3 regions of the Staphylococcus pseudoxylosus genome follow, and region 2 is predicted to be linked to each of the others. Evidence: predicted binding sites of a transcription regulator. Region 2 holds the regulator's gene; each other region holds the start of a gene.
What was found. Region 2 encodes CtsR, which represses protease genes until heat stress. Its sites were predicted from a motif close to ATGGTCAATAAAGGTCAAACA; they were not measured.

Region 1: a site for CtsR is predicted at 1,607-1,627, ahead of clpP (ATP-dependent Clp endopeptidase proteolytic subunit ClpP). Genes of this name have one in related genera too.
Region 3: a site for CtsR is predicted at 1,656-1,676, ahead of clpB (ATP-dependent chaperone ClpB). Genes of this name have one in related genera too.

What each region holds. Positions count from the first base shown of each region.
Region 1 is NZ_CP085024.1:2,214,590-2,217,864, reverse strand. Features, by position in the region: gene whiA (DNA-binding protein WhiA) at 1-144, shown strand, start outside; gene LG295_RS10695 (YitT family protein) at 364-1,209, shown strand; tRNA gene LG295_RS10690 (tRNA-Arg) at 1,447-1,518, opposite strand; gene clpP (ATP-dependent Clp endopeptidase proteolytic subunit ClpP) at 1,673-2,257, shown strand; gene LG295_RS10680 (hypothetical protein) at 2,489-2,698, opposite strand; gene LG295_RS10675 (TIGR01777 family oxidoreductase) at 2,722-3,275, opposite strand, start outside.
Region 2 is NZ_CP085024.1:2,539,417-2,542,691, forward strand. Features, by position in the region: gene LG295_RS12205 (protein arginine kinase) at 1-488, opposite strand, end outside; gene LG295_RS12210 (UvrB/UvrC motif-containing protein) at 481-1,032, opposite strand; gene LG295_RS12215 (CtsR family transcriptional regulator) at 1,049-1,510, opposite strand; gene LG295_RS12220 (NupC/NupG family nucleoside CNT transporter) at 1,667-2,881, shown strand.
Region 3 is NZ_CP085024.1:2,079,770-2,083,044, reverse strand. Features, by position in the region: gene LG295_RS09950 (acyltransferase family protein) at 1-449, shown strand, start outside; gene LG295_RS09945 (SDR family NAD(P)-dependent oxidoreductase) at 715-945, opposite strand; gene LG295_RS09940 (nuclear transport factor 2 family protein) at 983-1,402, opposite strand; gene clpB (ATP-dependent chaperone ClpB) at 1,725-3,275, shown strand, end outside.

The DNA.
Region 1 (3,275 bases), 320 kb from region 2:
ATAGAACATCAGGAAGTTTCGTTAAAAGAATTAGGTGAAATGATGTCTACTGGAAAAATATCTAAATCTGGTGTAAATCATCGTCTGCGTAAATTAAATGAAATGGCCGACAAGATAAGAAGCGGAGAATCAATAGAGTTGTAAATTAGCACTGCAATCGCGTAATTTACTAGACTTGAACTTTTTTATAAATAAATCATATTTGGTCATTTTTTTAATAATTATGCTAATATATAATAAAAGTAGTTATTTCAATTACTGACACCTTGTATAGGTGTCTTTTTTATATCATTTAAAAATTGATTCTAAGGTTGAATCATGTCGAAGTTTAATTAAGTAGTATAGACATTAAGGAGGGCATACATGTTAGATTTTATTAATAAGCACTATAGAAATATTTTATTTTGTTTAATCGGTACATTAATTAACGCAATAGGGGTGAATTGCTTTTTACTTGGTTCTAACCTTGGAGATGGTGGGACTGTTGGCATATCACTTTCTTTACTGTATGCCTTTGGTTTATCTCCTGCATGGACCTCTCTAATTATAAATACGATTGTTGTTTTTATTGGTTGGAAATTTTTAAGTAAAACGGTTGCTGTTTATACCGTTATCTCAAATACTGCGCTGTCTTTCTTTTTACATTTAACTGAAAATATTAATCTCGGCATCGATAATTTTGTTATTAATTCGGTTTTTGGTGGCGCTATTATCGGTATTGGTGCTGGTTTGGTTATATCAACAGGTAGTACACTTGGTGGGACATCTGTAATTGCTAAAATAGTAAATAAGTATTCAGAGATTAAAACATCACAAGGTATTTTTATACTTGATGCATTGGTGGTACTTTCTTTTTTAATGGTATTACCGTTAGAAAATGTCTTATTTACAATCATTATGCTATTTGTTACTGAACGAGCAACAGCATTTATAATTGAAGGATTTAATCCTAAAAAGGCAGTTACTGTAATTTCAAATAAAAGTGAAGTAATTAGTGATAAGATCAATGCTTTTACAGGGAGAGGCTCAACAATCCTTACTGGTAAAGGCGGTTATGGGAAAAATGAAACACATATGCTTTATGTCGTCGTGCCACAGTCACAAGTGACAAGAGTGAAAAAACTTGTGAATGAAGAAGATGAAAATGCCTTTTTAGTCATCCACGATGTACGAGATGTTTTAGGAAGTACTTTTATTAATATGAGTTAATCAATGAAACTGAAGCTATGGATGCATTGATTGAACAAATGCCAATTGGCAGATTAGCTAAACCAGAAGAAGTAGCATCTGTCGTTCTATGGCTATGCTCCCCATAGACAAGTTATATGATTGGCCAAGCAATTTCAGTAGATGGTGGCTTTATAATTCAATAAGTATTAGAGTCACAATGATATACAAAAAAGGGACGCCAAAGATGGAATCCCTTTTTTATGTATATAATATAAGTCCCCTCGAAGGGAATCGAACCCCTATCTTAAGAACCGGAATCTTACGTGTTATCCATTACACTACGAGGGGATAAAAAACACATTAATCTAAGTGTACAAATCTAAATGCCTTCGGTCAATAAGAATAATTTAACTTTCATAAAAAAATTGAGCGTTATTTTTTGACCATGTTTGACTTTTGAGTTAAAATAAGTTTATCAATTAGAAATAAGGAGGCAATATTAATGAATTTAATACCTACAGTAATTGAAACAACAAACCGTGGGGAACGTGCCTATGACATTTACTCACGTTTATTAAAAGATCGTATTATTATGTTAGGTTCACAAATCGATGATAATGTAGCAAACTCTATTGTTTCTCAATTATTATTCTTACAAGCACAAGATGCTGAAAAAGATATTTATCTTTACATTAACTCACCAGGTGGTAGTGTAACTGCTGGTTTTGCAATTTATGATACAATCCAACACATCAAACCAGATGTACAAACGATTTGTATTGGTATGGCTGCGTCTATGGGTTCATTCTTACTTGCAGCTGGAGCAAAAGGCAAACGTTTTGCACTTCCAAACGCAGAAGTAATGATTCACCAACCATTAGGTGGCGCACAAGGTCAAGCTACAGAAATTGAAATTGCTGCTAACCACATTCTTAAAACACGTGCTAAATTAAATCAAATTTTAGCAGAACGTACAGGTCAATCAATTGAAAAAATTGAAAAAGATACAGATAGAGATAATTTCTTATCTGCTGAAGAAGCAAAAGAATATGGTTTAGTTGACCAAGTAATGGTTCCTGAATCATAGGATTACAAATTGTAAGGTTATTGACAAGATGCATATAGAATTGTGTAGCTTGTTTTATGGGTCCCGGGACATAAGTAGATGTTCCGGGCTTTTTTATGTGCCTTTTAATAATAAGTGATGAATTCAATCAATGAAATATTGATATGAATCAAATTAAAACAAAAAATATCTTAAATGAAAAACCAACCAAATGCATGGACAGCACTTGACTGGTTTTTATTGAAAAGTATATTAAGAATCTTGAAATGTATTACTTTTGGAACTATTTTTGCCGTTAAAGTAAAGTTTTAGTGCAAATGCAGTAACAAAGATTCCAAAAATGATTAAAAAGGATGAAACGACAAGCATCGGAGTGGATTTCTCAAATGCAAATACACCGTTTAATAATAGAAGTAAACCAGAGATTAAAAGTAATACATGTGTTAAACGATCATGTTTCATTTTTTAAATTCAGTCCTATTCCATTAATGTACTAAATCTTCTAAAGCGATTTTTAAATCTGGATATTTAAATTTAAAGTCAATTGCCTGTAATTTGTTAGGAATAACCTTTTGAGTATCAAGTATAACTGTAGACATCTGACCTAAGATAATTCGTAATGCTAATGATGGAACCCATGTATAATGAGGGCGATGTGATGCGCGCGCAAGCGTGTAGCCAAATAAATTTTGGTGTTCAACGATTGGCGCAGTAAAATTAAATACGCCTTGTGCTTCTTCAGTGTTGATAGTATGAAGAATTGCTCTAGTTAAATCGTCAATGTGTATCCAAGAATACCACTGTCTTCCTGAACCAATCTTACCACCAACATAGAATTCATAGGGTAGTTTCATCATTGGTAAGGCACCACCTTCATTAGATAGTACCATACCAAATCTACCTATCACTACACGTGTGCCTAATGATTCGAATTGACGAGCAAGACGTTCCCATTGATAGACTACTTCTGATAAGAAATCAAAGGGTAATGTTTTGTATAATTCAGTATATGTGCGATATAAATCGGGTTTGTAATAAC
Region 2 (3,275 bases):
CCAATATTAGTAGGGCATGTTGTCAAATAACCTAAAGTTTCGTCAAAACTTACATCTAATTCACTATCAAGTTGATCATCAATTGCTGAAGCTTTTTCGTATAATGTTGATAGTGATAAATCGTTACCCATGGCCTGAATACGTATATGGTCTTCTTCATTAACCATAATGCTTAAAGATTCATCTTCATTGAGTAATACGGCAGAAGCAGGTTGTCTTATTAATTCAGGACTTATAAGATGTTTCGCGACAAGCTTGTATTTACTTTGTTGATCCATTGAATCCAAACGTTGTACAGACAAGTCAGGAAGCGCATCTTGTACGTCATTAATTATTCGAAAACCATCTTGTTCTGACAAAAACATTAATGGGTGTACATGATTTTCTAAATTTCTTGCCAATCGTATTCTCGAAGACATCACAATTGGACTTTCTTCTCTATCACGCATCCATTCACTCATGTATGCACTAATATCATTTTTACTCATCATGTTTCACCTCGCCATCCTCTTTCAATGCTTTAATTTCGTCACGAACAACGGCGGCTTCTTCAAAGTTTTGTTCTTCTATCAGTTGTTTTAAATAAGAACTTTTTTCTTCTATTTGTTTTTTTAATGCTAATTTTCTGTGTGAAGAATGTGGTGTTTTTCCTACATGTTCAATTTGACCACCTTGCACACGTCGTACAATATCGACGATGTCATCTTTGAATGTAGCATAGCAATCTGAACAGCCAAATTTCCCAACATGTGCGATATCTTTTAATGTCATATGACAAGTAGGACATCGTTTTTCTTCTTTAAAAGCAATTTCATCAAAATCGATACCATGTTTAGCAGCTAAGTGTTGTAAGATTTGCTTCACTACAAATGCGCCTTCAATGTCATCTTGTGATTGAATTTGCTGATTTTGAGTCCATGGATTACCACCTTGTGCACATGTGGAACAAACCCATTTTTCATTTATACCATCTTGACCTTTCACTGCCAATTTCACTTCTGCTTCATTCAAATGACAATTCTCGCATAGCACGACGAAACACCTCACTTTAATAATAATTTATAACATGCAATAACCGTTTAATAATATTTGCTCGAATGATATCTCTCGATAATACATCCATTTTTAATGTCTCTCTGTCGATAACGGCGTGTATCATTTTTGCTTCACGTTCATTAATGTAATTTTTATCCAATAAGCCATCTATAATATAATAAGCTTGCTGCTGTGAAATAGATGGACCAACTAATTGAAGTAAATGATTAATATAACCTGTCTCATCTCTGTTTTCAATTTTGGTGATTCGAATATATCCGCCACCACCTCTTTTACTTTCAATCTCATAGCCGTGCTCATTTGTAAAGCGTGTTTTGATTACATAATTAAGCTGGGAAGGCACACAGTCAAAGCGCTGCGCAATATTGGCACGTTGAATTTCTACAACGTCTTCATTGGTGTCTTCAAATAACTTTTTAATGTATTGTTCTATGATGTCAGACATGTTGTGCATGATTATCACCTCTTTTGACCTTCTTTGACTATATTATATGACCAACTTTGACCTTTTTCAACCAATATGTTTTAAAAATTTTTAATTAAAGATGTAAGTGCTATCTAATTTATTGTATTATAGGAGTTAAGAAAAATTAAAAGGGATGAATGACTTATGCATATTTTTATTGGTTTAATTGGGATAGCAGTGTTTCTTGGATTGGCGTTTCTATTTAGCTCAGATAGAAAAAATATCCGTTGGCAATATGTCGGTTTACTACTTGTAATACAACTAGTATTCGCATTTATTTTACTCAAAACTAAATTTGGTATTACAGTTATCGGTGGCATATCAGACGGTTTTAATTATTTACTAGCAAAAGCAGCAGAAGGTGTGAACTTTGTATTTGGTGGATTTGAATTTGTAGATCCTAAGAACCCACCCTTCTTTTTTAATGTATTATTACCAATCGTATTCATTTCAGCATTAATTGGTATTTTACAATATACAAGAATCTTACCTTGGATTATCAACGTTTTAGGTTTAGCCATTTCAAAAATTAATGGTATGGGCCGCTTAGAATCATATAATGCTGTTGCCGCTGCAATTTTAGGGCAATCAGAAGTATTTATTTCATTGAAAAAGGAATTAGCACATATTCCTAAACAACGCCTGTATACATTAACAGCTTCTGCAATGTCTACAGTATCAGCTTCAATTATCGGTGCTTATTTCACATTAATTGAACCACGTTTTGTAGTTACAGCAGTGGTATTAAATCTCTTTGGTGGTTTCATCATTGCTTCTATCATCAATCCTTATAAAATTGATGCAAAAGAAGATAAACTTATCGTTGATGAGAGTGAATCAGGTAAACAATCATTTTTCGAAATGTTAGGTGAATATATCTTAGACGGTTTTAAAGTTGCAGTCATCGTAGGGGCAATGTTAATTGGTTATATCGCTATCATTGCTTTACTTAATGGTGTTGTTAGTGCAATCTTTACCGGTTTATCTGGTGGCAGTATCACTTGGGATTTCCAAACACTTATCGGATTTGTCTTTGCACCATTTGCATTTTTAGTTGGTGTACCATGGGACGACGCAGTACAAGCTGGATCCATCATGGCTACTAAATTATTATCAAATGAATTTGTTGCAATGCAAAGTTTAAGTGAGATTAAAGATATGAGTACTCATGCTAAAGGTGTTATTTCAGTATTCGTAGTATCATTTGCAAACTTTAGCTCTATCGGCATTATTTCTGGAGCAATTAAATCACTTAACAACGAAAAAGGTGATATCGTCGCTCGTTTTGGACTAAAATTATTATTCGGTGCTACACTTGTTTCATTTATTTCAGCGGCTATTGCCGGGTTCTTTATTTAAAAATATAACTTGGACATAGATATCCGTAAACATAAAAGCTTATTCGTTTGATTTAAGTACATTTTATATAATATAAACTATTTCCATTACAAAATAAAAATCTTGCTACATAACGCAAGCAAACTACAAAACACACTCCCTATCACATGGAAGTGTGTTTTTTTTATACTTGTTAAATTGCTGCTATATCTATATTTACCAATAGTAAACATCAACCTACATATCTTCTCTAAACTATACGATTTGCTAGGATATCACTAGCCAATATTTAAAGCGAAATTTATATAAACTAAAATAAGACACTTCGTCTTATAAAATAACTACTCATTATTTTTAACGAAGTGCCTTATTAAAAAATTACTTACGCGACATATATTTTAGTGAAGTTCTATCT
Region 3 (3,275 bases), 460 kb from region 2:
ATTCTGTAATGGTTGATATTGGAGAAACCTTTAAAACGCAAGTACCTCATGCTAATATTGATGGCCAAGTTGGTAGGAATTTATATGAAGCCATACCATTAGTGGATCAAAAATATCAAAATTATAATCAAAAATCAGATCAAGTTATCTTAGAATTGGGAACAAATGGAGACTTTTCCGAAGAACAATTAAATGAATTAATTAAAAAATTCGGTGAAGCGCAAGTGTATTTAGTAAATACACGAGTACCTAGAAGTTATGAAAGTCACGTTAATGAATTGATAGCGAATGCTGCCAAAAAACATGGTAATGTTACTCTAATTGACTGGTATAAACGTTCAGAAGGCCATACAGAATATTTTGCACCAGATGGTATACATTTAGAAGCAAAAGGTGTAAAAGCATTAACGGATGAAATATTAAAACATATTACCAAAAAATCTCAATAGACTAAACAACATAATAATGTTTGAGTTTTTGTTTCTATTAAAATCTAAAATTGTAGAAAAAAGATTTCATGTAAATGTCAATGATATTATAAATCAAATCAAAGTTTAGAACTTAAAAACGTATGCTAAGAAAGCACTTGTTTTCTTAGCATACGTTTTTTTATAATTTAACTATTTTAAGAGGGGCGCACAGTGACTTCGTTAACATTAACATGTTTTGGTTGAGAAATAGCATAGGATACAGCGTTAGCAATATCTTTAGGTTCTAATTTTTTCTGTTTTCTTCAAAAGGGCTTTTCGAACTGAGTTCCGTTTCCACCATACCTGGTGATACATTTGTTACACGTACACCTGTATTAGCTAGTTCTTTTTCTAAACCAATAGAAATAGCGCGCACAGAGAATTTTGTAGCACAATAAACAGATAAACGTTCGATAACTTCAAATCCTGAATCGGAACAAATATTGACGATATGACCTTTTTGATTATTGACCATATTTCCAACTACCGAATTAACACCGTAAAGCAAACCTTTAATATTTTCTGTCTTCTTTGTTAATCGGGTAATCATTTGCACTCATATCTCTTCTAGTCATGAGGCCATTTTTATTAAATTCCCAATGTTCATTGCCATGTGTACGCATCCATTGATTTGATTCTGCGTCACGCCATTCATATTCAAAACGAACAGAAATAAGATTATCTGTGTAACACCATAATTCTTTCATTAATTTATAATCAAGTTCTTTATTCCATTTTCTATATAAAAAAGATTTGATTGCTTCGCGTCCTTCAAAAAATTCAGTACGATTTCTCCATTTTGAGTCTTCCGTATAAGCAAGACAAACTTTTTCTGGATTTCGTGTATTCCATGCATCTTGAGCCATCTTTACTTTTTCCAACGCTGTCTGCTTATTGAAAGGTGGTATTGGTTTTTTAATTTCTTGTTCCATGTAAGCACACTCCCTTATAATGACTATTTACAATAATCGTAACACAATTCTAAGAACTGTCATTGTGTTTATTGAGTTAATCCATACGAAAATGCTAGTTGAGTTTTATTATTTATTAATAATAAATGTATGTTTTATTCTATGTTAAGCAGGCAAAATATAAGGTGTAGTAAGCTTTCAAGTCTTATGAAAAGAATATAAAAAAGCGTCCTTTATTGTTGATTAATTTAATAGGAAGTATTATAATATATTTAAGGTCAAAGAAAGTCAAAGTCAAACTTAAAGACGCTTGATCAAATACTAAATGGTGAGGTGAATCATTTTGGATATTAATCAAATGACCTATGCTGTTCAAGGCGCTTTACAAAAAGCTGTTGAATTAGCAAAAGCAAATGAAAACCAAAATATAGAAATTGAAGCTGTGTTAAAAGCAGCGCTTGAAGAAAACGAAAGTTTATTTAAAAGTGTGCTAGAGAGAGCTAATATTGATACTGAACATTTAAATAATGCATATACGAACAAATTGAAAAACTATCCAACCGTACAAGGAGATAATATTCAATACGGACAATATATTAGTCAAAAAGCAAATGAATTATTCAATAGTGCAGAGTCATATATGAAATCATATGAAGATGAATACATTTCAATGGAACATATCATATTAGCTGCAATGGACATTGATGATACGACAAAACAATATGTAGATAATAAAAAAGAAGTTATCGTAGAAATTATTAAAAAAATAAGAGGGGGAAATCATGTGACAACACAAAATCCAGAAGCAAATTATGAAGCTTTAGAAAAATATGGTAGAGACTTAGTTGAAGAAGTACGTCAAGGTAATATGGATCCAGTGATTGGTCGTGACGAAGAAATAAGAAATACAGTAAGAATTTTAAGTAGAAAAACAAAAAATAACCCCGTGTTAATCGGTGAACCAGGTGTCGGTAAAACAGCTATTGTTGAAGGCTTAGCGCAGAGAATTGTTAGAAAAGACGTACCTGAGTCGTTATTAGATAAGACAATTTTTGAATTAGACTTAAGTGCACTTGTTGCAGGTGCAAAATATCGCGGGGAATTTGAAGAGCGATTAAAAGCAGTCTTGAAAGAAGTGAAAGATTCAGACGGTAGAATCATACTATTCATAGATGAAATTCACATGCTTGTTGGCGCTGGTAAAACAGAAGGTGCAATGGATGCCGGAAACATGTTGAAACCAATGCTTGCTAGAGGTGAATTGCACTGTATTGGGGCTACAACATTAAATGAATATAGAGAATATATTGAAAAAGATTCAGCTTTAGAACGTCGTTTCCAAAAGGTAAATGTATCGGAACCAGATGTAGAAGACACAATTTCAATTTTACGTGGTTTGAAAGAACGTTATGAAGTTTATCATGGTGTACGTATACAAGATAAAGCATTAGTAGCCGCTGCAGAGCTTTCAGATCGTTATATCACAGATCGCTTTTTACCAGATAAAGCAATCGACTTAGTGGACCAAGCATGTGCGACAATTAGAACAGAAATGGGTTCTAATCCAACAGAATTAGACCAAGTTAATCGTCGTGTAATGCAATTAGAAATCGAAGAAAGCGCATTAAAAAATGAATCAGATAATGCAAGTAAACAGCGTTTGCAAGAGTTACAACAAGAACTATCCAATGAAAAAGAAAAACAAAATGCAATTCAATCTCGTGTAGAGGAAGAGAAAGAAAAAATTGCTAAATTACAAGAAAAACGTACGGAATTAGATGAAAATAGAAAAGCATTAGAAGATGCTGAAAATAATTACAACTTAGAAAGAGCAGCTGAACTACAACATGGTACAATTCCAGAATTAGAAAAAGAGTTACGCGAGTTAGAAGAT